4 regions of the Roseibium alexandrii DFL-11 genome follow, and region 1 is predicted to be linked to each of the others. Evidence: predicted binding sites of a transcription regulator. Region 1 holds the regulator's gene; each other region holds the start of a gene.
What was found. The regulator PhoB, encoded in region 1, activates phosphate uptake and scavenging genes when phosphate is short. The targets are predictions, from matches to a motif close to TGTCATNNANCTGTCAT.
Positions count from the first base shown of each region.

Region 1 (7,914 bases):
GGGCCGGGATCGGAGCATCCGTTGTCGGCTCGTTCTTCATGATGCTGGTGGTGTTGTTCCTGTCCCTGCCGATTGGGGTGGCAGCATCCATATACCTTGAGGAGTTTGCTCCTCAGAACAGGATTACCGACTTGATCGAGGTGAACATCTCGAACCTTGCAGCAGTGCCTTCCATCGTGTTCGGTATTTTGGGTCTCGCAGTGTTCATCCAGTTCATGCACTTGCCGCAATCGGCTCCGATTGTTGGCGGACTGGTGCTGACCCTGATGACCCTCCCGACAATCATCATTTCGACGCGGGCCTCTCTCAAGGCGGTGCCGCCAAGCATTCGTGATGCTGCGCTTGGTGTTGGGGCATCAAAAATGCAGTCCGTGTTCCACCACGTGTTGCCATTGGCGATGCCCGGGATCTTGACCGGGACGATCATCGGTTTGGCCCAGGCGCTCGGTGAAACGGCCCCGCTGCTGCTTATCGGGATGGTCGGCTTTGTTGCCCGTGGATATCCGGACGGCTTTGTATCCGGGTTCATGGACCCAAATTCGGCAATGCCCGCGCAGATTTATACCTGGGCCGCCCGTTCAGACTTCGCGTTCTACGAGAAAGCCTGGGGTGGCATCATCGTCCTGCTGGTGTTCCTTCTGACTATGAACATTATCGCCATTATCCTGCGCCGCAGGTTTGAGCGTCGCTGGTAAGGAGGCCTACCCATGAATGACATGCCGAAAATTGAACAGGCGACAGATATGACCGACAGCAAGATTTCAGCCAACAAAGTGCAGGTCTATTACGGTGATACGCACGCGATCAAGGACGTGGACATTGAAATCCAGCCACGTTCCGTCACGGCCTTTATCGGGCCGTCCGGATGTGGCAAGTCCACATTCCTGCGCACCATCAACCGTATGAACGACACCATCGATATCTGCCGGGTCGAAGGCTCGATCAAGATCGATGGAGAAGACATCTACGACCCGAAGGTCGATCCGGTGCAATTGCGCGCCAAGGTCGGGATGGTTTTCCAGAAGCCCAACCCCTTTCCGAAGTCGATCTACGACAACGTTGCCTACGGGCCGCGTATTCACGGTTTGGCCCGGAACCGGGCCGAGCTTGATGACATCGTGGCCTCCAGCCTGCAAAAGGCGGGTCTTTGGGAAGAAGCCAAGGATCGTCTCGACGAGCCAGGCACCGGCATGTCCGGTGGTCAGCAGCAGCGCCTGTGTATCGCACGCGCGATTGCCGTCAGCCCGGAAGTGATCCTGATGGATGAGCCGTGTTCTGCACTCGATCCGATTGCAACCGCAAAGGTTGAAGAACTGATCGACGAGCTGCGTGAGAACTATACGATCGTGATCGTAACGCACTCCATGCAGCAGGCCGCCCGCGTGTCTCAGCGCACCGCATTCTTCCACTTAGGGATTCTGGTTGAAGAAGGTCCGACACAGGATATCTTCACCAACCCGGTGGACAAGCGTACGCAGGATTACATTACCGGCCGCTTCGGTTAACCGGATCGCACATTTTTCGAAGGGACACAGGATGTCTGAACATACAGTCACGGCTTATGATGACGAATTGAACGTCATGGCCGGCCGGATCGCTGAAATGGGCGGTCTTGCAGAAAAAGCTTTTGCTGAAGCCGTGTCGGCTTTGGTGTCCGGCGATACGGAACTTGCCCGCCAAGTCATTGACCAGGATCGCCGCCTCGATGCACTTCACCAAGAAGTTGAAGAGAGCCTGATTGCAATGATCGTGCGCCGTCAGCCGATGGGCCAGGATCTACGCGAAATCACAGCAGCCAGCCGGATCGCCAACGATCTGGAGCGTGTTGGTGATCTTGCAAAGAATGTTGCGAAGCGGGCAATCGCCATCGATAACGACATTCAAAACAAGAAGCTGGCAATCGGCGTGGAGCACATGACCGAGTTGGCCCTTGGTCAGTTAAAGAAGGTTCTCGATGCCTACACCGGGCGTAACGCTGAAGCGGCGCGCCAGGTTCAAGACGCAGATGCCGAAGTCGATGCAATATACACATCGCTGTTCCGGGAACTTCTGACGTACATGATGGAAGACCCGCGGGTGATCACCTCCTGCGTCCATCTGCTGTTCTGCGCAAAGAACATCGAGCGGATCGGCGATCATGCAACCAACATTGCCGAAAACGTCTTCTTCATGGTGACGGGCGAGCGCCTTCCGGAAGACCGTAACAAGGTTGATGAAACCGGCGCTGTGTGAGTTGCCAGGCCCAGCCTGAACGGCTGTGAAGCAGGAACTGTAGGCTGGCGCTTCGGTGCCGGCTGAGGGAATTGGAGCGAGAATTCATGCCGAAGGTCCTCATCGTCGAAGACGAAGAACCGTTGAGCCTTCTGTTGCGGTACAATCTGGAAGCTGAAGGATACGCCGTTGAGACGTGTGTCCGCGGTGATGAGGCGGAAATCCGCCTCCGGGAAACCCAGCCGGACCTTCTGTTGCTGGACTGGATGTTGCCCGGTTTGTCGGGCATCGAGCTGTGCCGGCGCCTGCGGGCACGCGAGGACACCGAGCGTTTGCCGGTCATCATGCTGACGGCGCGCGGCGAGGAAGCCGAGCGCATCAGAGGCTTGTCGACCGGAGCGGACGACTATGTTGTCAAGCCATTCTCTGTGCCGGAGCTGATGGCTCGTGTCCGCGCGATCCTGCGGCGGGCGAGCCCGGAGGTGGTGTCCACGATGCTGCGCTCCGGCGACATCGAACTTGATCGGGAAACACACCGCGTCCGGCGCAGCACCAAGGAAATCCATTTGGGGCCGACGGAGTTTCGCCTTCTGGAATTCCTGATGACCGCGCCAGGCCGGGTCTTTTCTCGCGAACAACTGCTGGATGGCGTTTGGGGGCACGACGTGTATGTGGACGAGCGCACGGTCGATGTTCACGTGGGACGCTTGCGCAAGGCGCTGAACAAGGGCAAGGCGAAGGATCCAATCCGCACGGTGCGCGGGGCTGGTTATGCCTTCAACGACCAATTTACGGCAGCCTGATCGAGACTACCAAGACAAACAAAAAAGCCCGCCAAATCGGCGGGCTTTTTCTTGGGTATTTCGAGATCAGGATGCCTGGGCAACACTGGTCTTGTTGTTGGCGCTCCGGCGGCGGTCTGCGACCGGCTGATAAGCAATCTTGCAGTGGTATGGACAGTAGGGCACACCGGCTTCGGAAACTTGACCGCAGAAGTAGAAGTCATCTGTCGCCGGATCGCCGATCGGCCACTTACAGGTGCGCTCGGTTAGCGTAAGGATCGTTGCCCGCTTGGACATCGGGACCACATCTGCGATCGGTTCTGCAACGGGTTGAACTTCTGCGACCGGAGCCGGGGTTGGCTCCATCTTCAACGCTGCGGAGCCTTGGGTCTGCGGCTGTGTTTGTGGACGTTTCGGTGCTGATTGAGACGCCGGGCTGGCTGTTGTGCGCGGGCGACGCGGTTTCGCGCTTGAGGAAGAAGACTTCGCGCGCCCGGAAAGACCGAGCCGGTGCACCTTGCCAATCACAGCATTCCGGGTAACGCCGCCAAGCTCACCCGCGATCTGGCTTGCACTCAAACCATCACCCCAGAGCTTCTTCAAAAGCTCAACCCGTTCGTTCGTCCAACTCATTGCCGCACCCCTTGCCAAGGCCAGTGACTGGCCAGAATCTCGTTAATGGACATGCAAGCGCAAGCCCATTATGGCATATCTTGTGCCTCTATTTGATACACCGCACGAGATGTCGTGTCTGATTAGCTAAAGGTTACAATAACGTTAATTTATGAAGCAACCGTCAGGCTGCAGTGAGTTGGGGATGAACGGACTTTTCCCCAACAGATGCGAGGTCATTGAGACTTTTACATAAAACAGCCCGAACCCCGGCAACGGCCATTTCCATTGACAGGCGGGGACCTCGGCAGTGTATAAGGATCTTGCAACGTGCCGCCGCTTTGGCGGCACATTGCGTTTTTGGCCTGTTTAAAGGCGATGCCCTGGAGTTCCGACGGTCCGATACCAGCGGGGCTTCCGGTGGCCAGAGGAGACTAAAGAGGTATGTCTGCGTCCGCGCTTTTTGGAAACTACGCAAGATCGAACCTGTCATTCGATCACGGGGAAGGTGTCTGGCTTGTTACGAGTGATGGCCGACGATTTCTCGATTGCGGGTCCGGGATCGCGGTAAACTCGCTCGGACATGCTCATCCGCATCTGGTTCAGGCACTTCAGGATCAGGCGGCCAAGCTCTGGCATATTTCCAATCTGCACCAGATGCCGGACGGCGCGCGGCTTGCGCAGCGCCTCACCGATGCAACATTTGCAGACAAGGTTCTGTTCGTGAATTCCGGCGCTGAGGCCATGGAAGCGGCGATCAAGTGCGCCCGCCGCTATCACTATGACCGCAATGATCCGGACCGGTATCAAATCGTGACCTTTGAAGGCGCGTTTCATGGCCGGACGCTCGGCACGATTGCAGCGGGTGGCCAGGCGAAATATCTGGAGGGTTTCGGACCGAAAGCTCCGGGCTTCGATCAGGTGCCCAGCGGGGACTTGGACGCCTTGAAGGCCATGGTCGGTCCGCAAACCGCAGCGATCGCGATCGAACCCATCCAAGGAGAGGGCGGCATTCGGGAAGTCGACTACGAATTCCTGCGTGCCCTGCGTAAGCTTTGTGATGAAACCGGAGCCCTGCTGATCTTTGACGAAATCCAGACTGGTGTCGGCCGGACCGGAAAAATGTTCGCGCATCAGTGGACTGGCGTTGATCCGGATCTGATGGCCGTTGCCAAGGGCATCGGCAGTGGGTTCCCGATGGGCGCCTGTCTTGCGACTGAAGAGGTTGCATCCGCGCTGGCACCTGGAACCCACGGCACGACATTCGGTGGCAATCCGCTCGCCATGGCTGTTGGCAATGCGGTTCTGGACGTCATCCTTGCAGATGGCTTTCTGGAAGAGGTTCAAAAGAAGGGCCTCTCCTTTAAGCAAAAGCTTTCCGGTTTGGTCGATAGCCACCCGAAGGTGTTTGAGGCTGTCCGGGGCAATGGCCTGATGCTCGGCATCAAGTGCACGGCGCCGGTTGGAGACTATGTCGCCGCCGCGCGCGAAGCGGGCATTCTTGCGGTCCCGGCCGGTGACAACGTTGTCCGCATCCTACCGCCGCTGACCATCTCGGAAGACGAGATCGCCGATGCCCTTGATCGGCTGGAACAGGCCGCCGTTGCTGTTGAAGAAAAGTTGTTGGAAGGAGCGGCCGAATGACCGCCAACGGAGCGTACAAAAACTTTCTGGATTTGACCCAGTTTGAAGGTGACGATCTGCGCGCTATTCTGGAAACCGGTAAGAAGATCAAGGCGACCCGGGATGGTGTTCGCCGGGGCGAAGGCCCGCTGGCGGGCAAAGTGCTGGCCATGATTTTCGAACAACCATCGACGCGGACCCGCATTTCCTTTGATGTTGGAATGCGCGAACTCGGTGGCGAGACATTGATGCTGACCGGTGCGGAAATGCAGTTGGGCCGGGGTGAAACCATCGCCGACACAGCGAAGGTGCTGTCCCGGTTCGTCGACGGCGTCATGATACGGATCCTGGACCACGAAGCCCTCAATGAGCTTGCGGAAAACGCAACGATTCCAGTGATCAATGGCCTGACCAAGATCTCGCATCCGTGCCAGATCATGGCAGACATCATGACTTTCGAAGAGCATCGCGGCGGTATCTCCGGGCGCAGCATCGCCTGGACCGGCGACAGCAACAATGTTCTGGCGTCTTGGGTTCACGCTGCACCGCGTCTGGATTTCGAGCTGCGCATCGCAACCCCGGCCGAACTGGCTCCACCTCAGGATCTGATTGAGACCGCCCGTGCCAAGGGTGGTTCCATTCTGGTTACCGACGACCCATATGAGGCTGTCAAAGGGACCGACTGTGTCGTCACCGATTGCTGGGTGTCGATGGGCGACGACGATGCTGAAAGCCGTCACAATCTGCTGAGTGCATATCAGGTGAACGAACGCCTAATGGCGGAGGCAAATGGTGATGCACTGTTTATGCATTGCCTTCCGGCACACCGCGGCGAAGAAGTCACCAACGAGGTCATGGACGGCCCCAACTCTGTCGTGTTTGACGAAGCCGAAAACCGGCTCCATGCTCAAAAGGGCATTTTGGCCTGGTGTTTCGGCGCAGCTTAAGGCGTAGCCAAAGTGGCACTGAACTTGGAAGAACTGGGCATCAAGCCCGTAGGGCTGGACGCTGTCCGGCCCTTTGCCGTGGAAGGGCTGGATGTCCGCGGGCGCAGTGTTGCGCTCGGCCCCATCCTTCAGAAAATTCTTGGACGTCATGATTATCCAGAGCCGGTCTCCCGGCTGCTGGCAGAAGCGATCGTCCTCACAAGCCTGCTCGGGACATCTTTGAAGTTTGACGGGCGATTTACGCTCCAGACCCAGACCCAGGGTCCGGTATCTATGCTGGTGGTCGATTTTGAAACTCCGGACGCGATCCGTGCATGCGCCACATTTGATGCAGAGCGTGTCGTAGGATTGATCGATGCCGGTACTGCGACACCTGAGGCGTTACTTGGACATGGACATCTGGCGATGACCATCGACCAGGGCAAGCATATGCAGCGCTACCAGGGCTTGGTCGAGCTGAACGGTATCTCATTGGAAGAAGTCGCGCGCCGATACTTCGAGCGGTCTGAGCAGATCCCCACCGAAGTCCGTCTGGCTGTTGGAGAACTCTACACCCGTCAGGACGGGGATGCTCCGGTCAAATCATGGACCGGCGGTGGCTTGCTTATCCAGTTTCTGCCGGAGGCGCCGGAACGGATGCGCCAGGCGGACATTGATCCGGGAGACGCGCCGGAAGGGGCCGTGCGTCACTTTATTGATGAAGACGATGCCTGGGTCGAGGCCAAGGCACTTGTCGATACGGTCAAGGACGTGGAACTGACGGATCCTGAGGTCAGCGTAGAGACGTTGCTCTACCGGCTGTTTCACGAACGCGGTGTCCGGCTTTTCGATGCGCAGCCGATTGCCGACAAATGCCGTTGCTCGCGCGACAAAGTTGCCAACGTTTTGGCAAACTTTAGCGCAGACGAGGTCGAAGCAGTCACGGTCGACGGCAAGATTGTTGTCACTTGCGAATTCTGCAGCACGGCTTACGAATTCGACCGCTGAGAACAATAGCGGGCCGGTTGTAACCGGCCTGCCGACTGTACCAATTGATACATTTGGTTACACGAAATCCTGCCTGAAAGGCGCGTTTCTGCGCTGAAAACCTTGATTTTTTGCGGTGCAAAGTAATCTTATGCCCACGGTTCGCGTATAGTTTAGAGCCGTCGAACTCGCACCTGTGAGAAAGCTTGAGTATGTTGCAGTCCGTTGAACCGGAAACCGGCAAGCCGCCAAGTCCCGAAGTCCTTCCGCCCGCAGGCCGGACACGGACAACGATGGAGCGCACCAAGCTGGTTTTAAAAGCGCTGCTTCAAACGGCTCTGGCGTTCGCCATTCTTTTTGGTGCCTTCAAGGGCATGAACCAGCTCATCGCAACCCGCCCGGATGTGCCAAAGCGGCCCGTTCAGGAAAACAGCTACGCGGTTGAGACGACCACCGTTCAACAAGGCGATTATGCGCCCTTGATCTCCGTTTACGGGCAGACCCAGGCTGGCCGGGAGGTGGATTTGCGCGCCTTGGTTGGCGGCGAGATTGTCGAAGTTCACCCGGACCTTAAGGCAGGCGGCAAAGTCGAGCGCGGCGATACCCTGGTTGTGATTGACAGGTTCGACTACGAAGGGGCTGTGACCGAAGCCCGCGCCAACCTTGCCGAAGCGCAAGCGGCTCTGGTGGAAAACGAGGGCCGGGTCGCGCTGGAAAAGGCCAACCTCATTCGCGCCGGTGAACAGCTTGAGTTTGCACAACGCGATCTGGAA
Region 1 covers NZ_CM011002.1:2,684,974-2,692,887, reverse strand. The annotation lists gene pstA (phosphate ABC transporter permease PstA) at 1-695, shown strand, start outside; gene pstB (phosphate ABC transporter ATP-binding protein PstB) at 717-1,505, shown strand; gene phoU (phosphate signaling complex protein PhoU) at 1,537-2,232, shown strand; gene phoB (phosphate regulon transcriptional regulator PhoB) at 2,319-3,014, shown strand; gene SADFL11_RS12425 (GcrA family cell cycle regulator) at 3,081-3,626, opposite strand; gene SADFL11_RS12420 (aspartate aminotransferase family protein) at 4,050-5,249, shown strand; gene argF (ornithine carbamoyltransferase) at 5,246-6,175, shown strand; gene SADFL11_RS12410 (Hsp33 family molecular chaperone) at 6,188-7,162, shown strand; gene SADFL11_RS12405 (efflux RND transporter periplasmic adaptor subunit) at 7,354-7,914, shown strand, end outside.

Region 2 (7,914 bases), 1.8 Mb from region 1:
TTCGTTCCGTGAAATCGACTTGAAGAGCTCGGTTTCCAGGCTCCGGCGCCGCTGCAACGTGTCATTCATTTCCGGGCGGAAAGCCACGCAGGCCAGCTGAGCACTTCTTCGCGACAAGGCCAGCGCGTTGCCGGACTTTTTCAGTAGCTCGTCTATTTCGGACGCGTAGTGGTCGACGATATACCCGAAATCCAGCCGGACAGAGATCCGGGATCCCTCGATCATATAATCTTTGCCAACGACTTGTTGCACCGTCTCCAGGAACCGTTCAGCGCAGACCTCCCCTTCTTCGGAAATATAGGCTGCAGCAAATACATCGGCCGTGAGCGCAGCCCAGGTCACCTCCGTCCCGAAATGCTGGGTCACGCGGTCCGCAATCGCTTTTCGCAATAAATCCCCGTAGGAAAAACCCAGTGAGGCGATGATCTGGTCAAGGTTGGAAATCGAGAACTGAACAAGACACAGGATTTGCCCATCAAATCCGGTACTTTCGACGGTTTCCGGCACCTCGTCTTCAAAGCCATTCCGGTTGAACAGTCCCGTGACAGGATCGAACCTCGCAAGATAAGCCAGCCTTTTATTGGCTTCGTATTCCTCGGTGATATCCCGGCAGGTCAGACACGCAAGCGCCTCATTTTCCCGTGCGTGTTTCCCTTTTTTGCTGGTCACAGTTTTTTCGGAGCGCGTTACCACATACTCAATAACGCGCAGTAATCCGTCTTCCCCGTTCATCTTGAGGAGTTTGGGTTCAGGTTTGCCCTTTGTTGTTTCGGATAGCACTGCAACGGCGTCATCCACCAGTTCAGTTGGCAAAACCTCGCGGCCAGATGCATTCGGAATGGCCTTCAAACCAAAGAGCTTTCGCGCGACTTCACTCGATGCCGTAATCTTCTCCGACCGGTCAATCACCATAATGGCATCGAAACTATCGTCAAAAACCTGTCCCAGCATGCGGACCGTGTTTCGCTGACTTATCTGGTAGAGCTGAGAGATCAGTTTTCTAAGGCCGAGTTCCTGAAAAATGATGACAATCGCGGAGGCTACCAGCAACACTTGCGCGGAGGCCGTTGATATCAGAACGGGACGTTCTTGAAGGGCAAAATACCCGCCAAGCTCCAAGAGCACCATGAAGCCGACCAGCACGGCCAGTTTAGTGCTGAGGCCTGTTCTTTTCGTTGTTGCGAGCAGCACAAACAGAAGAAGAACCGATAAAACAGCAGGCATTGCGCCACGGATAATCAACGCCCGGTCCTGCATGAGCGTTTCAGCGCCAAGTGCCTGAATCATCGCGCCAGGAAGGATGCCGTAGACGGGTGTTGGGAAGAGATCCCGCAGTTCCTGAGCGCTTGCTCCGATGATGACCTTTTTCCCAAAGAGGGTCGTATTGGCGACGTCTCCTTCTAGCACATCGATCATGGATACCCGGGGCATTTGATCAATGGCTATGCTGTAATCCAGCCAGAAGGCTCCCGAGGTTGCACCGGTATGACCACCGAGATAGGAAGCTGCGGATAACTCCTCGACCCCATTCAGTTCAAATCCGTAGATGTTTCGCCAGATCCGGCTATCAGCCTCTACCGGAACCATCACAACGACAGGCCAAGCGAACTTCAAAAATTCTTCAATAGGCTGGTTGAGAATCTCTTCGGATTCGTCTTCGGCCCCAGTTGCCGCTTGGCGGAACGCTGCCAGGCTGACATTTCCTGCACGTTCCATAGATGCTGCAAAAATTGCATCATCTTCTGGTGTAGAGGCTGAACTGAAATCAATATCGAAAACGATATCGCTGGCACCGGCTTCGGAAAGGTTATCGATCAGATCGGCGTAGGTGCGGCGCGGTATTGGCCATACACCCAGTTGCTCGAGCGACCTTGCGTCAATATCGACAAATAGCAATTCTCCGGTGACCGGACGCTCGGAGGCCGTGAACCTGTGTTCCCATAGCATCCGGTCAAGCCCGTCCGTAACGCGGACCGCTTGCAGCGCCAAAAGACCTGCCCCCATCAGGCTTGCAAACACGATCGCTGCAAGAAATCTCTTTAAGTCAGCCGAAATTGCTCCTAATCGCACTTTGCCCGCCCAATCCCACCTCTAATTGCTCGATACACTACGATTTGCACCCCTAAGGACGCTTTGGCATCAAGTTTCGGCTCCCCAACCGATAACTTGAACACGCAAACAACGATTGAGTTACAAACGACCGCCTGTATCAGCTCCGCCGTTACCGTTACCGTTACCGTTACCGTTACCGTTGTTACCGGAATTGCCGTTGCCGTTCCCGTTGTTGCCGGAATTGCCGTTGCCATTTCCGTTGTTACCGGAATTGCCGTTGCCATTTCCGTTGTTACCGGAATTGCCGTTGCCATTCCCGTTGTTGCCGGAATTGCCGTTGCCATTCCCGTTGTTGCCGGAATTGCCGTTGCCATTCCCGTTGTTGCCGGAATTGCCGTTGCCATTTCCGTTGTTGCCGGAATTGCCGTTGCCATTTCCGTTGTTGCCGGAATTGCCATTGCCATTTCCGTTGTTACCGGAATTGCCGCTGCCATTCCCGTTGTTACCGGAATTGCCGTTGCCATTCCCGTTGTTACCGGAATTGCCGTTGCCATTCCCGTTGTTGCCGGAATTGCCGTTGCCGTTCCCGTTGTTGCCGGAATTGCCGTTGCCGTTCCCGTTGTTGCCGGAATTGCCGTTGCCATTCCCGTTGTTCCCGGAAATGCCGTTGCCATTTCCGTTGTTGCTGGAATTGCCGTTGCCGTTCCCGTTGCCACTTCCATTATTACCAGCAGATTCGCCGCTCCCGGAGGAACTGCCCGCGCCACTGTTCCCGGTTCCTCCCGAGTTGCCACCAGCATTCTGTCCCTGACTGTTTGTCGAGCCTCCCGAAACGCCTTGATTGGTGGTGCTCGTAGACGGGCTCGGAACATTTCCGATTGACGGAGTGGCGAAAGCTGGAGCCCTTGCAGCGCCCGGTGACACTGCGGGCGCATTCACACCGGACACCGACAAGCCCGACCGGCTGCCGGGCGCACTTGACGCGCTCTGCCCCGGCCCAAGCGATGCGGTTTGCCCCGTCGCCAGATCGGAGACCTCGACAAGGCCACGTTCAACAGAGACCCGCGCTTCGCGGCTGTTCACGGAAACACCAAACCGCGTTCCCTTGACAACAGCGGCGAGAAAAGGGGTTTCAACGGTAAAATGCGGACGCCCGCGCTTTTGAACATCGACGGTCAGGCGGCCTGAGCGCTGAAGCAACGTGGTCTTTCGGTTATTGCTCCGGTACTTTGAAAGAGCAAACTTGGCGTTCGGGCCAACCGAGATGGTCTCTGCGCCGCGCGCGACCAGTGCCCGTGCGCCGGAACGCGTTGCCATGGTGTAACCGGGTTGAAACACCATACCGCGTTGAACGCGGAACGCTTTGACCTCGGGCGCCACAAAATAGACGACACCGGACACCCGCTTGACGACCCACTCAGCGCGCGCTTCAGAGACGGTTGACAGGACTGCAAATGCGCTAAAAAGAAATGCGAATACGCTGAGGCCCATCGGTCTGCCAGACGTCTTGTTAGCAAGGCGCTTATAAAACACCGTAGACACGTCTATTGACCGAATGGAAACCACGCCAGACACCGTATTTTAGATGATTATTGAAGCACCTTATAACATTGACAATTTTAACGTTAGGTGAAGTCCAGCAAACAGGGCGCGGAACATAAGTTGAACCCCGATGACATACTCATACTACCACAGCGATAAGGGCCAAGACTATCGCAACTATTTCCAACTGACGGTCACCTGCGTTGAGGAATTGATAAGACAGGCAAATCCCGGCTTCGATGCTGTCTAACGACAATCAAAACAACAGTTTTATTCAGCCTGTGAACCTTGAACGGCCACGCCAGCACTTAACGCTACGATTACCATAAGCAGAGAAAGCCCGGCGAACGTCACGGGCAAGCCGATCCCGTCCGCAACGAAACCGATCACCGCAGGCCCCAATAATATTCCGCCATACCCGGCTGTTGCGACCGCTGCAATCGCGGCGCCTTGCGGCATAACCTTTTGCCGCCCTGTCAAGCTGAAGAGCACCGGGACAATATTGCAGACCCCGACCCCGATTGCCGCAAATCCGATCAGCGACACAGCCAGGTTGCTCGCCGTTGCAACGAGCAGAATACCGGCAATGGTGATCACTCCGCCCCAAAGCAGGATATTTTTCGGGCCGAACCTGGCAACCACCCGGTCGCCCAGCAAACGACCGATCGTCATCGTGATTGAAAAACACATGAAGCCAATACCGCCCTGGGCAATGTCCACCAGCCCCTGATCTGTGATCAGCGCAGCGCTCCAGTCCAGAACAGCTCCTTCGGTCAAAAACGTGATGGCGATGAGGAGTGCCAGAAGCAGAACAACGCCTTTCGGGAAAGCCCCGCCCGTTGAAGAACCGCCCGTGCGATTAGGGAGCAGCCGGGGGGCCGCTACAATCAGAAGCAGGAGGCTTGAAAGCGCAATCAGGCCAGCAGATGCGAACGGTGACAGGCCGAGCGTCAGGAAAAGCGTGACGCCCCCAGCCCCGGCAAATCCCCCAATGCTGAACTGGGCATGGAACCCCGACATCAGCGGTTTGTCCGATCCGCTTTCAACATCTACCGCATGAGAGTTCATGCCGACTTCCATGACACCGAGGAAGCTCCCGAACAGAAAAACCGCGATGGCCATGAGCGGGATCGTCTCTGAATACCCAAGAGCCGGAAATCCGGCAATCAAACCGATCCCGGACCCGACAATCACACGCCGGCTTCCGAATGCTGCGCATAACGGTCCGGCAAGCGGCATGAAAAGAACCGAGCCGATGCCAAGGCACAATAGCAAAAGGCCAAGGCCGGCATCATCAACGCCAAGCCTTTGTTGTGCGAACGGGATCAGCGGTGACCAGGCTCCCATGGTCAGTCCGCCAATGAAAAACACCAGCCGTGTTGCAAGCCGCGTTTCGAACCGGTTGAGGCTCAAGGCAGCATCATGACCCGTCACCGGTCGCAGTCCTTTTGTGTTTTGCAGGGCCCGGCTTGCGATCCAAAATCCTAGGTCGCCGGGGTCAGAATTTCGCTTTCAACAGAGCGGAAAACGTCGACATGGTCAATGTTCATCTGCTGGATGCCGCACTTGACCGCCAATTCGAACACGTCGCGATCATCACCGTCATAAAAGAGCTGTGTGATGAGCCCTGCATCCCTTGCTGAAGCGGCAAGATCAGGGTCGAGGTTGTGCGCTTGAAACTCCAAAATTGCCGCGCCTTGCGCGACCGCCCTTTCCACCGAGCCCACATGATCAAACAAGACCATGAGCCGGAGATCAGGAACACGGGCCCGTGCCTCGGCGCGAATGGCTTGATCAAAGGAAAACGTCCAGGCTGTTTCAAGGAGACCATTGGCCTGGAGCATGTCTCTGACCTTCGCCGGATCTCCTTCTTTGATCTCAGCATAAACCGCAATCCGGTCCCGGCACGCCTTCAGGAATGCCTCAAACCGCGGCACACGTTCGCCGGAAAACTTTTTTGAAAACCAAGTGCCTGCATCCAAACGGTCGATCTCGGATGAGAGCTTGTCGGCAAACCGGCCCGAGCCGTTCGTGGTTCTATCCAGCGTGTCATCGTGAAAGACGTAGAGGACACCGTCGCGTGATGGACGGACATCGAGCTCAACCACTTCCGCGCCTGCTTCAATCGCTTTTTCCAGAGACGCCAGTGTGTTTTCCGGGGCTTTGAGGCTGAGGCCACGATGGCAAACAATAGCTGCACGGTTCACGGATATGCTCCAGAAGGTTCGGGGTCAAAGCACCAGCGATGTTGAAGGGAAACGAATCTCGAGCGACCGAGACACGAAAGGAATGCCTGAAGACTTTGATGCCTTCATGACACATATCACGTTCATCAAACCATAGATTGTTTCAAGGTCAAAAGCGGCCGCTTTGGTCACTATTAACTGTTGCCGAGCGCAGTTGTGGATCTCACAGAAACTTCCAGTCTTCTCGATAATTCGACGAGTCGTTTTCCCGAACCATCCGGCGACATTATGACAAATTGTTCACCTTGAATGAACAGTCAGTCAAATTGCAGCTTTTGAAATACAGCTTATGTGATGGATCAGCGTTCCCGATGGAACGTCTTCAACAGACTTATTGATGAGGTTCCAAAATGATCCGTCTTGCTACATCTGCCTTCGCCCTGTCCGTTCTCGCTGGCGCTGCTGTCGCCGAACCTGTTGCGTTCGACTTCGACAAATCCCACTCCAACCTGTCCTTCACGTACGATCACCTTGGTTACTCCACCACCGATGGCCGTTTTGGTGACTGGGATGGTACCCTTCTGATCGACAAGGAAACACCGTCCAATTCCTCAATCGAGTTCACCATTCAGATCGGCAGCCTCGATACATTCTGGGCAGACCGCGACAAGCACCTCCTGAGCGCCGACTTCTTTGACGCTGAGAAGTTCCCGGAAGCGACCTTCAAGAGCACAAGCGTTGAACAAACCGGGGAGAAGCAACTTGAAGTCACCGGCGATCTCACCATCAAAGGCATCACGAAGCCGGCGACCCTGACCGTTGATGTCAAGGCAATGGGTGAGCATCCGATGGCGAAGAAGGAATCGGTTGGTTTTGCCGTAAACACCGTGATCAAACGCTCTGACTTCGGCATGGACATGTTCGTGCCCTATGTAGGTGACGAGGTCACGATCACGTTCCACACAGAAACGCTGACGACTGCCGCAACAAACTAATCCGCGAAGATGCGGGGAGCCTTGTTGAGGCTTCCCGTTTGCCGAAGGAAACCGCCATGTATCGCAATACGCCAACCGGTTATGGCCGGATAGCCATTTTCTTTCACTGGACCATGGCCCTGCTGATAATCGGCATGCTCGCCTTCGGACTTTATCTCAAGCAGCTGCCGCAGACCGACCCGAACCTTTTTCAGTTCTACCAACTGCATAAGTCATTCGGCTTTGTCGTTCTGGCCCTTGCAGCATTCAGACTGATTTGGCGTCTGGCAAATCCTTCGCCGAAACTGCCTGCTGAAATGCCGGCTCTTGAAAAACTTGCAGCTCATCTCGGCCACATTGGGCTCTATGCCCTGATCTTCGCAATGCCGATCACAGGCTGGTTCATGGTGTCAGCATCGCCCTGGGGCATCCCGACAGTGGTGTTCAACGTTCTGCCGATCCCACACCTGCCGTATCCGGAGGCCCTTGGAACAAAAGAACAGGCCGAAACCTTTTTCATGATCCTCCATGAATACGGTGCGTATCTGTTAATCGCCCTGGTGGTTGTTCACATCGCTGCCGCACTGAAGCACCACTTCATTGCGAAGGACGACACCTTGAAGCGGATGACATCAACCGAGCCGGCCCAAAACGCGCTTAAATCACATTCTGAGAAAGCCAAAGCATGACACTGAAATCACTTGCACTCATCAGCTGCACCTTGTCTTTCCTGACCGTGCAGCCCGCGCTTGCCGCGACATGGACCGTTGACCCGGCGCAGAGCACACTTGGGTTCGAAGTCCAGCAAGGCAGCAGCGCTTTGACAGGACGATTTACCTCCTGGGACGCTTCAATCGAGTTTGACCCGGACGCGCCGGAGAACGCCGATATTTCGGCAACCATCCGTCCGGCCAGCGCCTCCACCGGCAACGCCCAGTTTGACGGGACCCTGCCGAATGGCGATTGGTTTGACACCGCCGCGTTTCCGGACGCGACCTTCACCGCCGACAGCGTCGAACGGGTGGAAGGCGACAGTTACCGGGCAAACGGAACGCTCACGATCAAGGGCGTGTCCATGCCGCTCGTCCTGGACTTTACACTGGCTATCAATGGCGACACCGCCACAGCCAATGGCGTGGCGACTTTAAACCGTATTGAAT
Region 2 covers NZ_CM011002.1:873,524-881,437, reverse strand. The annotation lists gene SADFL11_RS04155 (EAL domain-containing protein) at 1-2,070, opposite strand, end outside; gene SADFL11_RS04150 (FecR domain-containing protein) at 2,191-3,543, opposite strand; gene SADFL11_RS04145 (MFS transporter) at 3,865-5,028, opposite strand; gene SADFL11_RS04140 (glycerophosphodiester phosphodiesterase) at 5,079-5,801, opposite strand; gene SADFL11_RS04135 (YceI family protein) at 6,191-6,775, shown strand; gene SADFL11_RS04130 (cytochrome b) at 6,832-7,443, shown strand; gene SADFL11_RS04125 (YceI family protein) at 7,440-7,914, shown strand, end outside.
Region 2: SADFL11_RS04140 (glycerophosphodiester phosphodiesterase) is a predicted target of PhoB. The motif match lies at 5,897-5,913, and genes of this name have one in related genera.

Region 3 (7,914 bases), 2.3 Mb from region 1:
GCAACGGAGCTGATGGTTTGAAGTTTTTCCCGGCCACCCTGATTGGCCCTGATGGGCTCAAGGCCATGCTTGCCGTATTGCCGAAGGGAACGAAGACCTATGCAGTTGGAGGAGCCGGGCCGGACAATTTCGATCATTGGCTAAAAGCTGGCGCGACCGGTTTTGGTATTGGGACGGCACTGTTCAAGCCGGGATATACGGTTGATGAGATCAAAGCCCGGGCTGAAGCCATAGTCACTGCCTATGATGCTGCCGAAACATCGAATGAGTAGGGCCATGACGTCGATCTACGATCATAGGCAATGCCTTTTGGGGGAAGGGCCGATCTGGCACCCGGAGCGCCAGCAGCTGTTTTGGTTCGACATTTTGAACAAAAAACTGCTGAGCCGGAAAGGCCATGAAGAACTCTCATGGCAATTTCCGGAACATGTTTCTGCCGCGGGGTGGATCAGTGAACATGCCCTGGTGATCGCCAGTGAGAGCAAGCTCTTTTTGTTTGACCTGGAAACCGGGGCCGAGCAGATGTTGTGCCCGCTGGAGGCAGACAATCCGGTTACCCGGTCCAATGACGGCCGCGCAGACCCCTATGGCGGGTTTTGGATCGGAACCATGGGAAAACGTGCTGAAACTGGTGCAGGCAGTATCTACCGGTACTTTCGCGGAGAGTTGCGTCAGCTGTATTCCGATTTGACGATCACCAATTCGATCTGCTTTTCCCCGGACGGCGAAACCGCCTATTTCACCGACACGGCAACGGGCATCATTCATAAAACCGCGCTCGACCCTTATGGCTGGCCGGTGGGCGAGCCAACCGTCTTTGTCGATCTTAGAAACGAGGAGCTGAACCCGGACGGTTCGGTCGTCGATGCGGACGGATATCTTTGGAATGCACAATGGGGCGCTCACCGGGTCGCTCGGTATGCGCCGGACGGATCCTTCATCGAAGCAATTGATTTTCCCGCTGAACAGATCTCCTGTCCGGCCTTCGGTGGTGCCGAACTGAAAACTCTTTTCGTAACAACCGCGACCGAAGGCGGGCTAACTGGTGACAGCGACGGCAAGACCTTTGCCGCTGAGACATGGACCAGGGGTCAAGCGGAACACCGCGTCCGGCTTTAGAGCAAATCATGAAACGCACACTTGGCACTTGTTATTATCCGGAACACTGGCCTGAGGAAATCTGGGAGGCCGATGCCCGCCGGATGAAAGATGCGGGCCTGACGTGGGTTCGCATCGGTGAATTCGCCTGGTCGCGGCTTGAACCCTCACCGGGGGACCTTCAGTTCGACTGGCTGGACCGGGCTATCGACACACTCGGATCTGCCGGCTTGAAGGTCGTTCTTGGGACACCGACTGCGACCCCGCCCCGCTGGGTTGTCGACAAGTATCCGGACATGATCGCCATTGACGCAAGCGGTCAGCCGCGCAAGTTCGGCTCCCGGCGTCACTATTGCTTTTCCCATGAGGGCTTCCGGGCCGAAAGCGACCGGATCGTCACACTGGTTGTCGAGCGCTATGGCCGAAACCCGCATGTCGCCGCCTGGCAAACCGACAATGAATACGGCTGTCACAACACCACGATTTCCTATTCCGTCGCTGCCCGTGATGCATTCCGGGTGTGGCTGGAACAACGTTATGGCACCATCGGTGCGCTCAACCGCGCCTGGGGCAATGTCTTTTGGTCCATGGAGTACAGCACTTTTGCCGAGATCAATCTGCCGAACCTGACAGTCACCGAGCCGAACCCGTCTCATGCGCTTGCGTTCCGGCGGTTTTCGTCGGACCAGGTAGTCAGTTTCAACAAGCGGCAGGTTGAGATCATCCGGGCGAATTCCGATGCTCCGATCAGCCACAACTATATGGGCCGGATCACGGATTTCGATCACTTCAAGGTGGGGGACGATCTGGAAATTGCCGCCTGGGACAGTTACCCGCTCGGGTTCCTTGAGGACCGGGTCGGAGCATCGGCCGAGCATCAGCGCGCCTATGCGCGTCAGGGCGATCCCGACTTTCAGGCCTTTCACCACGACCTTTACCGCGCCGTCGGCAAGGGCCGCTGGTGGGTCATGGAACAGCAGCCGGGACCGGTGAGCTGGGCGCCTTACAATCCGGCGCCACTGCCCGGCATGATGCGGCTTTGGGCCTGGGAAGCCTACGCCCATGGCGCAGAAGCCGTGTGTTACTTCCGCTGGCGGCAGGCCCCGTTTGCCCAGGAGCAGATGCACGCAGGCATGTTGCGGCCGGACAATGCCGACGCTCCCGCCCTGATCGAGGTCCGGCAGGTCGCGGACGAGTTGCGTGCCGCACCGGATGTGTCTGTGCGCCAAGCGCCGGTTGCCCTGATCTTCGACTATGACGCCGACTTTGCCTGGGCCACCCAGCCGCATGGTGCCGGCCTCAGCTATTTCCAGCTGGTGTTCGATGCCTACAAGGCACTGCGCAAGCTCGGGCTGTCCATAGATATACTGCGCCCGGAAACACGCGATTTCAGCGGCTTCAAAATCGTCGCCGCGCCCGGCATGATCACCATGCCGAACGATCTGAAATCCTCCTTGGCAGAGTATGATGCGGAAGTGGTTCTTGGTCCCCGGACCGCAGCACGAGACGCGGATATGGTCATACCGGTTCCCCTGCCGCCGGACATGCCGGGTCTGGATGTCACCGTTGCACGGGTGGAAAGCCTGCGTCCGGATATGCCAATGCCCCTCAAGGGGGGCGGCGCCTTTACCGGGTACCGCGAGGAACTGGAAAGCGCTGTCGAAACATTGTTCGAACTGGACACCGGGGAACCGGCTGCTGTCAGCTCTGATCATCTCACATACGTTGGCGGGTGGTGTGATGATGTGGCCTGGCGCCGACTTTTTGAGCACCTTTGCGCAAAGGCGGACATACCGACTTTAGATTTGAAGGATGGCGTCCGGTGCCGTGACACCGAAGGCACGCGCATCTGGATCAACTATGGTTCAAAGGCTGCGGAAACGCCCGCCGGTCCAATCGCGGCTGCAGGGGTTCTGTTTGAAAAGTTGTAGCAAACTATTGCTCGCAGCTGATCGCTAACCCGACCGTCTAGAGATTGCCAATACAATCAAGCCCTGGTGGGTGCCGCGCCTGGAAACACAATTTCGACGCTAGAGAGTGGCCAGCAGCCAGCATTGTATTCGATTGGAGTGCCGGTTGGATCGCAATTGATCGCAACCACTTCCAAAACGGGCGTGCGCGGACTGAGGTTTAGCCCATCCGCTTGCCGCGCCGTTGCAAATCCGCCCGCAATTCTTGTTTCGGCGCGCTCGTAGCGTTCGACACCGTGCGCTTTGTAAACCTCTGTAACTGAGCCCGTTTTGTTGTAGACGGCTTCGAAGTCCGGAAACCTCGCTGCCGGGAACTCTTTGGCCGTCAGATAAATCGGTTCGCCATCCAGAATGCGACGCCTGAGCAGCTTGATGACTTGGCTCCCGGTCGGCAGTGCAAGGGCAACTCCGCCTTCAAAAGAAACATCTCCGCGCATGAGGTTCAATGTCTCGGTGGTCACCCGATCACGGGCGACTTTGAAGCCATCAGCAAATCTCATGTTGCTTTCAACTTCGTACCGTTCAGGTCTCTGACGGACAAAGATGCCGACACCTTTTCTGGCGTGAAGATGACCTTCCTGCTGCAATTTCGAAAGTGCCCGGCGGATGGTGATCCGGCTGACCTGAAAGACTTCTGCGAGATGAACCTCCCCGGGAAGCTTGATGCCAGGTGCGAGCACGCCGTTTTCGTAGGCGAGTTGAAGACGGTCACATATCTGCAGCCAAATGGCTTTTTCGCCTTTGGCCTGGTAGGGCTCGCGCGCGAGAGTTCGAAACAGTTCCAGATCGGTCACGTCACACCCGGTGGCTTTGATTACCTGAATTGAAGGTATATTTCACCTCGCCGTTGGCAATCACCATCCGGATGCTGCGGGTCTTTTTGTCCACGAGAATGCAATCCGCCCGCATTCCTTCTGCAATCTCGCCACGATCTGCCAGTTTTGCCGCCGCTGCCGCGTTTTTGGAGATCAGGTTCCATGCCCTCTCCAGTGGAAGAACACCGTCATCAACCAGTTTAAACGCAGCTGCCAACGGAGCTGGGTAATAGTAGTCTGATGCCAGAACGGTGCAGTGGCCGGACGCCACACTTTCTTTTGCATCGATGGCGTTGTTCTGGGAGCCGCCACGCACAATGTTGGGGGCGCCCAAGACAACGTGTTCGCCGTCTTCGACCGCGCTTTTGGCGGTTGCAATGGTCATTGGAAACTCGGAAACGGAGACGCCCAGGCGGCGATGTTCTACGCGGTTTTCCGGGGTTAACTCGTCATGTGCGAAGACGGAGCAGCCAGCATCCCGCGCACCTGCACAGATGGCTTCAATCGCAGCTGGGACCTCGTTTCGCCGTTCCCAGACGTCGTTGATCAGGTCCTTGCACTGGCCTTCTGTAAGGCCGGATCTACCGGCCATCCGGCTGATTTTCGATGAGGATTTTGGCAGGTCGAGATAGGCGGTCGTGTGATCGTTGAGCGAGAGAATGGATTTGGTATCGTCTTGGACCCAGTCAATCATGTCGTGGACATGGTTCAGTGCGAATGTCTCCCACCGGATGTTCAAATGCATATCCGAGGAAAAAGTTCCTCGCAGGGCCTTTAGGTCCGCCCGGAAATTGGCCGCGGCCTCATAGCTGCGCAAGCCCGGTTCCCAGGAAACAGTCAGTCCATGATAAGCGGTGGTGATGCCATTGGCGATCAGTTGGCGGTCAACATCCGCCAGCGCAAGTGAAAGCGGGAAGTCGACATTCGGCCGAGGCTGTATGGAACGTTCAAAAGCATCACCGTGTACATCTATGATCCCCGGGAGAACATAACAGTCCGAGGCGTCAACTGTTTCCCCAAATTCATTTGATGAATCAACGAATACGCCCGAGTATATGTTAACCGGCTTACGAGTGAATTCATCACTCTTCAAAGCGTCGCCGCCAGAAATACTTATCGAATTCAATTTCGGTTCCTCGAATATTTTAACAATAGAGCGGCTGCGTCATGAAACCGTTATCGACGGAGATCTATAGGGAGGCTGTATGACACTCCTGTGTACACAGGAATAGCCATTGGAGAATTCAACATGCTTCGTTCTGCCATTGCTGCAGCTGCAATGATTTTCGCGCTCCCTGTTGCCGCTGAACCTGTTCGTCTTGCGGTCACCGACATCGAGGGCCTTGAAGCCCTGCAGCAGGAATTTTCTGCCTTTGAAAAGGCTCTGGAAGACACAACAGGCTTGGACATCGAACTGTTTCCAGTCAGCTCCCGTACGTCAGCCGTTGAATCCATGAACCAGAACAAGGTCGATCTGGTTCTGACAGGTCCAGCTGAATATGTCGTAATGAAGGAACTGACCAACGCGGAAATCGTTGTTGCTTGGCAGCGCCCGAACTACTTCGCCCAGATCGTCGTTATGGCAGAAGGCGAGATTGACGGGCCGCAGGACCTCAAAGGCAAAACTGTTACCTTTGGCAGTGTCGGTTCGACGTCCCAACACCTTGGCCCGGCGCAGGTTCTGGCAGATTTCGGTCTTGCTTATGGCACTGACTACACTGCGCAGATCATTTCCCGCAACGTGGCCATCGAGGCCCTGATCCGCGGCGATGTTCAGGCCGTTGGCATGAACGACGGCCACTTGCGCCGCATCCGTGATGCGTTTCCAGGCGAAGCCTTCAAGGTCATTGCCCGGGGCCGTGATCTTCCGAACGACATCCTCGTTGCTCGTCCGGACATGGATCGTGTTGCTCTGGAAAAAATCAAGACAGCGTTCCTGGAAAACAGCGGAACGCTGATGGCTGCAGTTCTGAAGGGCGAAGACAACCAGAAATATGGTGGTGGCTTTTTCCTGACGGGCGTGAACGATGAGAACTACAACTACGTTCGCGACATGTATCAGACCATTGGTGTCGACACCTCTTCATTCGTTGGTGACTAACCCTGTCTTCAACCCATCGGGAGCGCGGGTGATCGCGCTCCTTGCCGGTGCTTCCGCAGTGTCTTGCCCGGAAACAAGCGCCATAAAACTCTGAGGACTGCGCGGTGCTTCACACGCCTCCCGCCGATACCAAGGATGTTGCTATTGCGACATCTGCACTTAAGAAACAGTACAAGAATGGTCAGGTTCCGGTCCTGAAGGGCGTCGACTTGACCATTCGCCATGGCGAGCGTGTCGCATTGATTGGCTCCAACGGCAGCGGCAAATCCACTTTGTTGAAGTGCCTTATCGGACTGCATGCTGTGAATGAGGGATCGGTCCAGACACTGGGTGAAACCTTTGGCTCCATTCCGACCGCTGCGCAGCGTGCGCAATTGCGCAAACAGACCGGTTTTGTCTTCCAAAAACACTGTCTGGTGAAACGGCATTCTGTTCTGAGCAACGTTGTCCACGGCATGCTGGGCTTGCCCGGCAGTTGGCGCGCGTTCACTCAGGCGACGGCCCCGTCCAGTTGGCGCGCGAAGGCCATGTCTGCCCTGGACGATGTAAATCTGGCCGACAAGGCGCGCAGCCGTGCGGATGCTTTGTCAGGAGGGCAGCAACAGCGCGTTGCAATCGCGCGCGCAATTGTGCGTGGGCCGCGGCTGATCATTGCTGATGAACCGGCGGCCAGCCTCGATCCTGTGGCTGGCACCGAGGTCATGCGCCTGTTTTCCGAACTTGCCCAGGTGCACGGGATTACGTTGCTCTTTACCAGCCATGACATGGAACACGCTGCCGCTTATTCGGATCGGACCGTGGCGTTGAAAGACGGACAAATCCTGTTTGACAAGGCGTCGTGTGAGGTTTGTGACCAGGATCTAAGGGACACTTTCCAATGAGTGGTGTCGCCCCGGACTTCCGGTCCCGTTTTTCGGGAATGTCATCGATCAACTTCGTTCTGATCATCGTTGTTGCTGCAATTATTTTGAGCTCGATCAACTCTGTTGCGCCTTCCGTTGGTCAATTGGCGAATGGGCTGCCGAGTATGGTCAATCTGCTCGATCGAATGTGGCCGCCCAATACGGAAGCCAGTTTCCTCACACGTGTGGGAATGCGCCTCGTCGAGACATTTCAGATCGCCTTGGCGGGTGCTGCCATCGGGATTGCTCTCAGTCTTCCGATTGGATGGTTGGCTGCGAAAAAAGTGTCTCCCATCGGTCCGGCATCCTGGCTGGTAAAGGCCATCATTTCTCTCCTTCGAACCATTCCAGACCTGGTTTGGGCGCTTCTGTTCGTGGTGACTGTCGGTCTTGGGGCCGTTGCGGGCACCATGACGATCGTTGTGGATACGATCGGGTTTTGCGGTCGATTTTTCGCGGAAGCCATGGAAGACGCCGACAAGGAGCCGCAGGAAGCGCTCTCAGCAATTGGCGCGAACAAGGTGTCCATCCTCATGGGTGGAATTTTGCCGGACGCTGCACCATCAATGATAAACACCGCGCTGTTTGCGTTGGAAAAGGCTGTCCGGTCGTCGGTGGTTCTTGGTCTTGTTGGTGCGGGCGGGATCGGCCAGGAGCTGAAGGCGGCCTTCGACCTCTTCCAGTACAAGAATGCGTCCGCGATTATCCTGGTGATCTTTGTGATCGTGCTCGTGATGGAGTTCATCACCGACTGGTTGCGCACCAAACTGCAATAGATCCGCCGTACTCCAGCGGCGCTCGAGCGCACCTTGGGTGCCAAGTGCAAACAGCTCGGAAGCATGATCTTGCTGTTTGCACCCCATATAACGAGACTGATCTTCACCAGCGTTATTGTTGTTAATTGTGGCTGACCGGACATGTTTCGCATTGAAGCACGACAATTCCTGGCCAGCGCTATCAGATTATCCGATCAAACCTACTGGTTGCTCATGGCCTTTAAGGGAGGGGCAACCTCTTCCGGGATCGGG
Region 3 covers NZ_CM011002.1:4,964,242-4,972,155, forward strand. The annotation lists gene SADFL11_RS22900 (2-dehydro-3-deoxy-6-phosphogalactonate aldolase) at 1-272, shown strand, start outside; gene SADFL11_RS22905 (SMP-30/gluconolactonase/LRE family protein) at 277-1,119, shown strand; gene SADFL11_RS22910 (beta-galactosidase) at 1,128-3,029, shown strand; gene phnF (phosphonate metabolism transcriptional regulator PhnF) at 3,086-3,862, opposite strand; gene SADFL11_RS22920 (alpha-D-ribose 1-methylphosphonate 5-triphosphate diphosphatase) at 3,864-5,009, opposite strand; gene SADFL11_RS22925 (PhnD/SsuA/transferrin family substrate-binding protein) at 5,133-5,984, shown strand; gene SADFL11_RS22930 (phosphonate ABC transporter ATP-binding protein) at 6,089-6,865, shown strand; gene phnE (phosphonate ABC transporter, permease protein PhnE) at 6,862-7,662, shown strand; gene SADFL11_RS22940 (M20 family metallopeptidase) at 7,863-7,914, opposite strand, start outside.
Region 3: SADFL11_RS22920 (alpha-D-ribose 1-methylphosphonate 5-triphosphate diphosphatase) is a predicted target of PhoB. The motif match lies at 5,047-5,063, and genes of this name have one in related genera.

Region 4 (7,914 bases), 1.6 Mb from region 1:
GGTTACAGGGCTCTTGACCGTGTCACCGTCCTTCAAATTGATGAAATAGACCTTCGCGCCGTCCGGGGATGGGGTTTCACCGGCATTTGCCGAAAACGCTAATGGCAAGACGAGGCACAAAGCCATCGCAGCAGATTGAAAATATGATCTCATAACGATCCTCCCGTTGAAGAAAACGCCCCTCAGCCTGAACCTTAGGCTTCTCGTCCCTGACGAAAGTGACAACAATCACACAAAGGCGCCAGGAACGCTTGGTAAACTTTATTTGTAATTCTGGCTCACATGCCCATATCTTCCTTATGCTGCGAACAGGAATTACGTTGAAATGACCTCCTCATCCCCATTTGAAGATCTGGGTTTCGACCCGGAAATTCTCGGACCGGAAGAGGAACAAAATGAAACGGTCCGTCAAAAACTGTTAAAAACAGCCCGGAAGGCGGCACGCCAAATTCCGTTCATGGAAGATGTTGTCGCCGGGTATTACTGCGCCCTTGATCCCGCAACGCCAACAAAGGTGCGCGGGACATTGCTGGCTGCTTTGGCCTATTTTGTTTTACCGCTCGACGTGGTGCCGGATTTCATTCTTGGCGTGGGATTTGGAGATGATGCAACGGTTCTGATGGCCGCGATTTCGATGATCCGGGCCCACATCCGGCCGGACCATTATCAGGCTGCCAGAGATGCTTTGGAGGACGGAGAACTATAAGTCTTCGTCCGTTGCTTTTTCTTCATGCGGTGCGGTTTTTGTACGCAAGAGCCAGTTCCCGGCAGTCCGTCCGGCAATGATCCAGTAAACAGCCCCGGAAACGAAGCCCGCTGCCAGCACAACTGGACTACCGGGCCGTAAACCAGCGTCCGCTGTACCATCAAGAGTCCAGAGCAGGAATGCGATCGCACCGGCGCTTGCAACATGAAAAACAATCCCTGACCACCGTGCTATTTCGGAAACCAGGATGACGCAAGCTGCAGGGACAAACGCAACAGCACCCAGGACACTCGCAGTGACAAACGCCGCTCCGATCATAGCCGCAAACGCTGCCGGATCAGCCCCCGGAGATCCAGGTTGAAACAGCCCCCAGGACAAAAACAATCCGCTGGCGGTAACCGCTATAACAAAGCCCACGATGATTTTGATGAGCTGCCAGATGAACAACGTTCCGTTCAATCGGATCTCCTGTTTCGGCAATGAGAAATCAAATTGACGCCCGGACCATCCAATTGCAAGACGTCACTGATTTCCTGCGTCGAGCAAGATTGAAAATGTAACAAGATCGCGCGCCGCTCAAAAAAGATCTGTCAAAGGCCCAAGATCGGTGTTTTTGGTTGACTTTTTGGGCGTTTGGCACGAGCTTGGGACTCGGTGTTCAAGAAAACGTGGCGATACCCTTGGAGCGAACGTTCCAGGGCTGTTTGCGTATAAACAATTACTTGAAAGCCGACTAAACTGAAACCGCAGAGGAGTTTGCGACCATTCGCCGTCCGTTCCGCGCCCCGCCTCCCACGAAGGAAGGCCCGCGCACAAACCAAGAAATTCGCGTTCGCGAAGTCCAGCTTATTGACCACGAAGGCGCCAACCGCGGCGTTATATCGACCGAAGAGGCGATGGGTATCGCCATGGATGCCGGTTTGGATCTTGTAGAAATCCAGCCGAATGCCAATCCGCCGGTCTGCAAAATTCTGGACTACGGCCGATACAAATATCAGGCACAGAAGAAAGCTGCAGAAGCCCGCAAAAAGCAGAAGACCGTCGAGATCAAGGAGATCAAGATGCGTCCGAACATCGACACCCACGATTACGAGGTGAAGATGAAGAACATGCTGCGCTTCTTCAACGACGGCGACAAGGTGAAGGTCACGCTCCGTTTCAGGGGCCGCGAAATGGCGCACCAGGATCTCGGCATGAAGCTCTTGCACAAGGTTCGTGACGAGACATCCGAGATTGCCAAGGTGGAGTCCCACCCGAAGCTGGAAGGCCGCCAGATGGTGATGGTCTTGGCTCCGATAAAGTAAACCATCTGTCAGAAACGTTTCAAAGCCCCGCCACTCGGCGGGGTTTTTTGTTACCCATCGCGGCGGGCAAAGTGCTTACGGAACGCGTTCGGTGTTAGCCCAGTCAACTTTGTGAAAAGGCGGCTAAACGACGGCGGATCCTGATAACCGACGGAAAAGCAGATCTCCGACACAGTCCGGCTGGTTTCGATCAATAGATCCCTTGCCCGCTCTATGCGCAACTCCTGCAGGTAGCCATTGGGTGTCATCCCCGTCGCAGCCTTGAACCGCCGCAAAAACGTTCGGTCAGGCAATCCGGATGCGCCTGCAATGTCCTTCACACTCAAAGCATCTCCGTAGCGGACTTCGATCAAGTGTTGCGCTTTCAAAACAGCCGCATCGCCATGCCGTAAGTGCGGCGAAAACCGCCTGAACCGGCGCTGATCCCGGCGGCGCATATCCACGATAAAGTAACCAGCAGTGCGCGCCGCCACGCCGTACCCAAGAAATCGTTCAATGACCACCAGACCAAGGTCAACCCAGGCCATCAAACCACCGGCCGTGATGAGGTCACTGTATTCGATCAACAATTGATCTGTATCGAAGGACATCTCCTGATAGCGCTTGGACAATCTCTGCTCCAGCCCCCAATGCGTGGTTACCGGCCGGCCGGCAGCAATTCCAGCTTCAGCGACAAAGGTAATCCCGGTGCAGGCAGAACAGACAACCGCGCCCTTGCCATGCTGGTCAGCAGTGTATCCAGGCAATTCCGGAACATCAGCCGCACGCACCTCCGCCGCTGAGGGCGGTAGGATCACTGCGTCGAATGAAGGCCCGCCCGGCTCAAAGGCAGAGATCGTCTCAACAGCAACCGGATGCTCCGAAATACTTGCCGCATACCCAAGCACATCCTGAAGCCCCAGGACGGCCGATTGAAGACATCCCGGATAAGCCAGAATCGCCAAACTGTAGGAGCGTGACACCATCTGGCGTATCTACCACATGATTTGTCATTTACGCCAATCGCGCCTATCGGTGCCTACTCTACATTTGAGAGCAATGGAAATTCATGGAGCCCTCATGTCAATTACAAGCACCACACGCCCTCTGCACGTCGGTGACATCGCCATCATGTCGCTTTCTGACGGTCACCTCGATATACCGGCAGCCTATTTCTCCAACGCAAGCGATGAAGAGATCCAGGCGGTCAGTCCGACCACCCGTTTTGGCGCAACATGCTGGCTGATCGAAACCGGATCCAGGAAAGTCCTCGTGGATGCCGGGTCCGGGTCTTGGCTGAAAGAGCGCTTTCCCGAGACCGGCTTCATCACGGCGGCGGGGTCATCCCTGATAAACGCATCCAACGAGATCACAGACATCATCCTCACTCACTTGCACGCAGACCATATCGGCGGCCTGATTGCGGACGGCCAGAGCCTGTTTCCAAATGCAACTGTCCACCTTCAGAACACCGAGTGGGCATTCTGGACCGACGAAAACCTGGTGGAGGCCGTGCCGGAGGACAAAAGACCAATCGCCCAACTGATCCAGACATTGGCTCGCCCAATCGCCTCCCAAATTAAACTTCATGATGGGGATGCCGACCTCGAAAATGGGATTCATGTCACGAGTGCCCCCGGACACACGCCCGGCCATCAGATCGTCAGGATCTCAAGTGGCGGCGAACAGGTGATGCTGCTGGGAGATGCCTTGGTGTCCGGCGTTCTGCAGTTTGCAAATCCTGACGTCCACTATGCGTTGGACAGCGCTCCTGAGACAGCGGCAGAAACCCGGAAAACTCTATTTTCAGAACTCGCCGCCGAACGGATCCCTTTGGCAGCAACCCATCTTGAATCTCCGGGTTTCGGTATGCTGACGGCAACCGGTGGAGGCGGATACCACTTCGAGCCTTTGGCTTAGGTGCTCTGGCTGAGAGACACCCAACCGCCCTCCTTTGCGGATTGAAACAGCGCATCCAGAATTGTCATGTTCTGGATTGCGTCCTCGACCCCATAAGGCAAAGGCGTTTCGCCAAGAATGGCACGGCCAAATACATCTGCCATTTCGGCGTACTGATCGCAGGGTGCGATGGTCTCAGTCACCGCGGACCCATCGCCGAGCTTTGAACCGTCATCGAGCCTTATTTCGGTTGCCCCGCCTTGCGGAGCGTTGACGGGGATAAGAAGTTCGAGCCGTTTCGTTGTGCCGACAAGCTGGAAACGCTGGTGCGGCGTCAACTGGGTGGACACGGTGAAACTCAGATGACGGCCCTGCCTGAAGTCCAACATGGCACTCGTCGTCCGGTCGGTCCCGAATTCCGGATCCCGGTCGATCATCGCAACAACGCGTTGCGGCTCTGCGTCAAAGAAATACCGGCCCGCGAGCATGGTGTAGCAGCCGATATCAAGCAGCGCCCCACCCCCGATTTCCGCATCGTTGCGAATGTTGGCCGGGTCTGCATTGAAATAGCTGAAGAAGCCCTGGATCGCCTTCAGCTCTCCGAGCGCACCGGATCGGACCAGATCACGGGCCCGGATCCATTGGAGATGAGCCCGCACCATAAAGGCTTCCGCAATCAACCGGCCTTCCTGCGCACTCAGGAGCTGACGCGCCTCGCCCGCGTTGAGGGCGACCGGTTTTTCGCACAGCACGTGTTTTCCGGCGTCAGCCGCCTGCAAGGTCAAAGGCACATGCAAATGGTTTGGAAGCGGATTGTAGATCGCGTCGATATCCGGATCGGCCAGAAGGTCCTCATAGGTCCCATAGGCTTTCGCAATACTAAGCTGATTAGCCGCGTGTTGGGCACGCTCGAGGCCCCGAGAGGCAATGGCAGCGACATATCCGGTTCGGGATGACATTATCCCTGGGATAACCTTCTCCCGGCCAATCTTTGCCGTCGAGAGAACGCCCCACCGGATTTTCTTCGCGCCGCTCATGTTTGCCTCCTACAACTCAAACAAAAATCCCGGCCAATGGCCGGGATTGCCAATTTCTCCTGCCAAAACAATCAGTATTTATCAGGCACGTAAAGGTGTTCCGGAAGAACTTTGCGCTCGTAGTCCGGGTTAAACCGGCGTTCCGGCAGGGTAACCGGATCATGCGGCACGTCTTCGTACGGCAACATCGACAAGAGATGGCTGATGCAGTTGAGACGGGCCTGCTTCTTGTCGTTTCCTTCCACGATGAACCACGGCGCTTCGGGAATATTGGTTCGCTCGAACGTTTCTTCCTTGGCCTTGGTGTAGTCTTCCCAACGCACGCGGGATTCCAGATCCATCGGCGACAGCTTCCACTGCTTCAGCGGATCATGGATGCGCATCAAAAAGCGAAGCTGCTGCTCTTCATCGGTGATGGAGAACCAGTACTTGATCAACCGGATGCCGGACCGGACCAGCATGCGCTCAAACTCCGGAACGTCATTGAAAAATTCCTCGACCTGATCTTCGGACGCAAAGCCCATAACACGTTCAACGCCGGACCGGTTGTACCAGGAGCGATCGAATAGCACCATCTCACCAGCCGCCGGCAGATGCGGCACATAACGCTGGAAGTACCACTGGCTCTTTTCGCGGTCTGACGGTGCAGGCAAGGCAACGACACGCGCCACCCGCGGATTAAGACGTTGGGTTATGCGCTTGATCACACCACCCTTGCCCGCAGCATCCCGGCCTTCGAATATCACGACGATCTTTTCGCCGGTATGCTGGACCCAGTCTTGCAGCTTTACCAGCTCGGCCTGGAGCATCAACAGCTCATGGAAATAGGTTTTCCGGTCGAGGGGGGACTTGTGCTTCTTGTCAGCAATGTAATGAAGATCCTTGGCGATCAGGAAATCATCGATTTCCATCTCGAGTTCTTCATCCATGCTGTCTGCCCACTCGTTTTCCACCCAGGTCTTGGCGTCCTCACTCATCCGGCTGTTCCTTATGCATAATTTAAACGCGTCTCACCTGCACTGAGAGCCCGAAATCCATGACAGGAGTTTGACAGTAGCGTCAGTCGATGGATCGTCGCAATGCGCTCCCTCAAAGTCCATGCCTCGGAATCCACTTGCTAAATGAATGAACGTTCATTAATATGATGAAAGTGGAGGAGACGTAATGGCGCTTTCAGCACGCCCGCAGCCGCGGCAACGCGGCCTGGAAACCGCGGAAAAAGTCCGGAAAGCAGCGCTTCGCCTTTTTGCTGCGTCTGGATACGCGGCTGTATCCATGCGGGACATCGCAACCCAGGTCGGCGTTCAGCCGGGTGCGCTTTACAATCATTTCCCCACTAAGCAGCATATTTTAAAAGACTTGATGCTGAGCCACATGGCCGACTTGCTGGCTGCTTGGGACACTGCGGACTTCCCGGATGAAACCGACCCGATCGAACGCTTTGTGCGCTTTCATATCCGGTATCACCTGGAACGCGCAGATGAAGTCTTCATCGCCTATATGGAATTGCGCAGCCTTGATGCCGAGAACTTCGCGATCGTCGAGGCCGAACGCCGCCGCTATGAAACCGTTCTGGCAGATATCTTGAACGAAGGCGCAGCAAGCGGCCGCTATCACATCGACAACGCCAAAGTTACAACCCGCGCGATCATCGCGATGTTGACCGGCATTCCGGCCTGGTACCGGTCCGGCGGCGATTTGTCGAAAGAAGAGATTGAAACGCTTTACCTCAACATGGTGCGCAAAAGCATCGCCCCAGAACCGACTGATAATCCTGGCAATCCAGACACCGGAGACCGGATGGCATGAGCATCCTCAAATCAAGCCTATCGCCCAAGAGCGCCGAGTTCACCGCCAACAAGGCCGCGCATGAAGACGCCATGGCGCAAATCAAGGCTGCCGCACAAACAGCGCTGGACGGCGGCGGGGAAACCGCCCGTGAACGCCACGTCTCCCGCGGCAAGATCCTGCCGCGCGAACGTGTGTCCCGCTTGCTGGATCCGGGCTCCCCGTTTCTGGAAGTCGGGATGCTGGCCGCCCATGACATGTATGACGGCGCAGCACCGTCGGCCGGCATGATTGCCGGCATTGGCCGTGTCGAAGGACAGGACGTCATGATCCTGGCCAATGACGCTACGGTCAAAGGCGGCACCTACTATCCATTGTCGGTGAAAAAGCACCTGCGTGCCCAGGAAATCGCCGAACAGAACAACCTGCCGTGCGTCTATCTGGTCGACAGCGGCGGCGCCAACCTGCCCAACCAGGACGAGGTTTTCCCCGACCGCGACCACTTTGGCCGCATCTTCTTCAATCAGGCCAACATGTCGGCGAAAGGCATTGCCCAGATCGCGGTCGTGATGGGCTCATGCACGGCGGGCGGCGCTTATGTTCCGGCCATGTCGGACGAAACCATCATCGTCAAGAACCAGGGCACCATCTTCCTTGCCGGCCCCCCGTTGGTGAAAGCAGCTACCGGTGAAGAGGTGTCCGCAGAAGACCTTGGCGGTGGTGACGTCCATACCCGCCTTTCCGGCGTCGCCGATCACTTGGCCCGCGATGATGCGCATGCGCTTGCCATCGCCCGCCGGTCCATTGCCAGCCTGAACCTTACCAAGGCCTCGCAGCTCGCACTGCAGACGCCTGAAGATCCGCTCTACGATCCGGAGGAAATCCTCGGCGTTGTCCCGGCAGACCTGAAGACCCCCTACGACATTCGCGAAGTCATTGCCCGCGTGGTCGACGGCTCAAGGTTTGACGAGTTCAAGGCCCGCTACGGCACCACACTCGTCTGCGGCTTTGCCCATATTCACGGCATGCCGGTCGGCATCATCGCCAACAACGGCGTTCTCTTCTCCGAAAGCGCGGTCAAGGGTGCACACTTCGTCGAGCTCTGCTCGCAGCGCAAGGTGCCTCTGGTGTTCTTGCAGAACATCACTGGCTTTATGGTCGGCCAGAAATACGAAAGTGGCGGGATTGCGAAGGATGGCGC
Region 4 covers NZ_CM011002.1:4,330,559-4,338,472, reverse strand. The annotation lists gene SADFL11_RS20130 (DUF4399 domain-containing protein) at 1-126, opposite strand, end outside; gene SADFL11_RS20125 (YkvA family protein) at 326-706, shown strand; gene SADFL11_RS20120 (hypothetical protein) at 701-1,165, opposite strand; gene infC (translation initiation factor IF-3) at 1,471-2,010, shown strand; gene SADFL11_RS20110 (GlxA family transcriptional regulator) at 2,061-2,975, opposite strand; gene SADFL11_RS20105 (MBL fold metallo-hydrolase) at 3,070-3,909, shown strand; gene SADFL11_RS20100 (Gfo/Idh/MocA family protein) at 3,906-4,925, opposite strand; gene ppk2 (polyphosphate kinase 2) at 4,997-5,902, opposite strand; gene SADFL11_RS20090 (TetR/AcrR family transcriptional regulator) at 6,090-6,734, shown strand; gene SADFL11_RS20085 (carboxyl transferase domain-containing protein) at 6,731-7,914, shown strand, end outside.
Region 4: ppk2 (polyphosphate kinase 2) is a predicted target of PhoB. The motif match lies at 5,962-5,978, and genes of this name have one in related genera.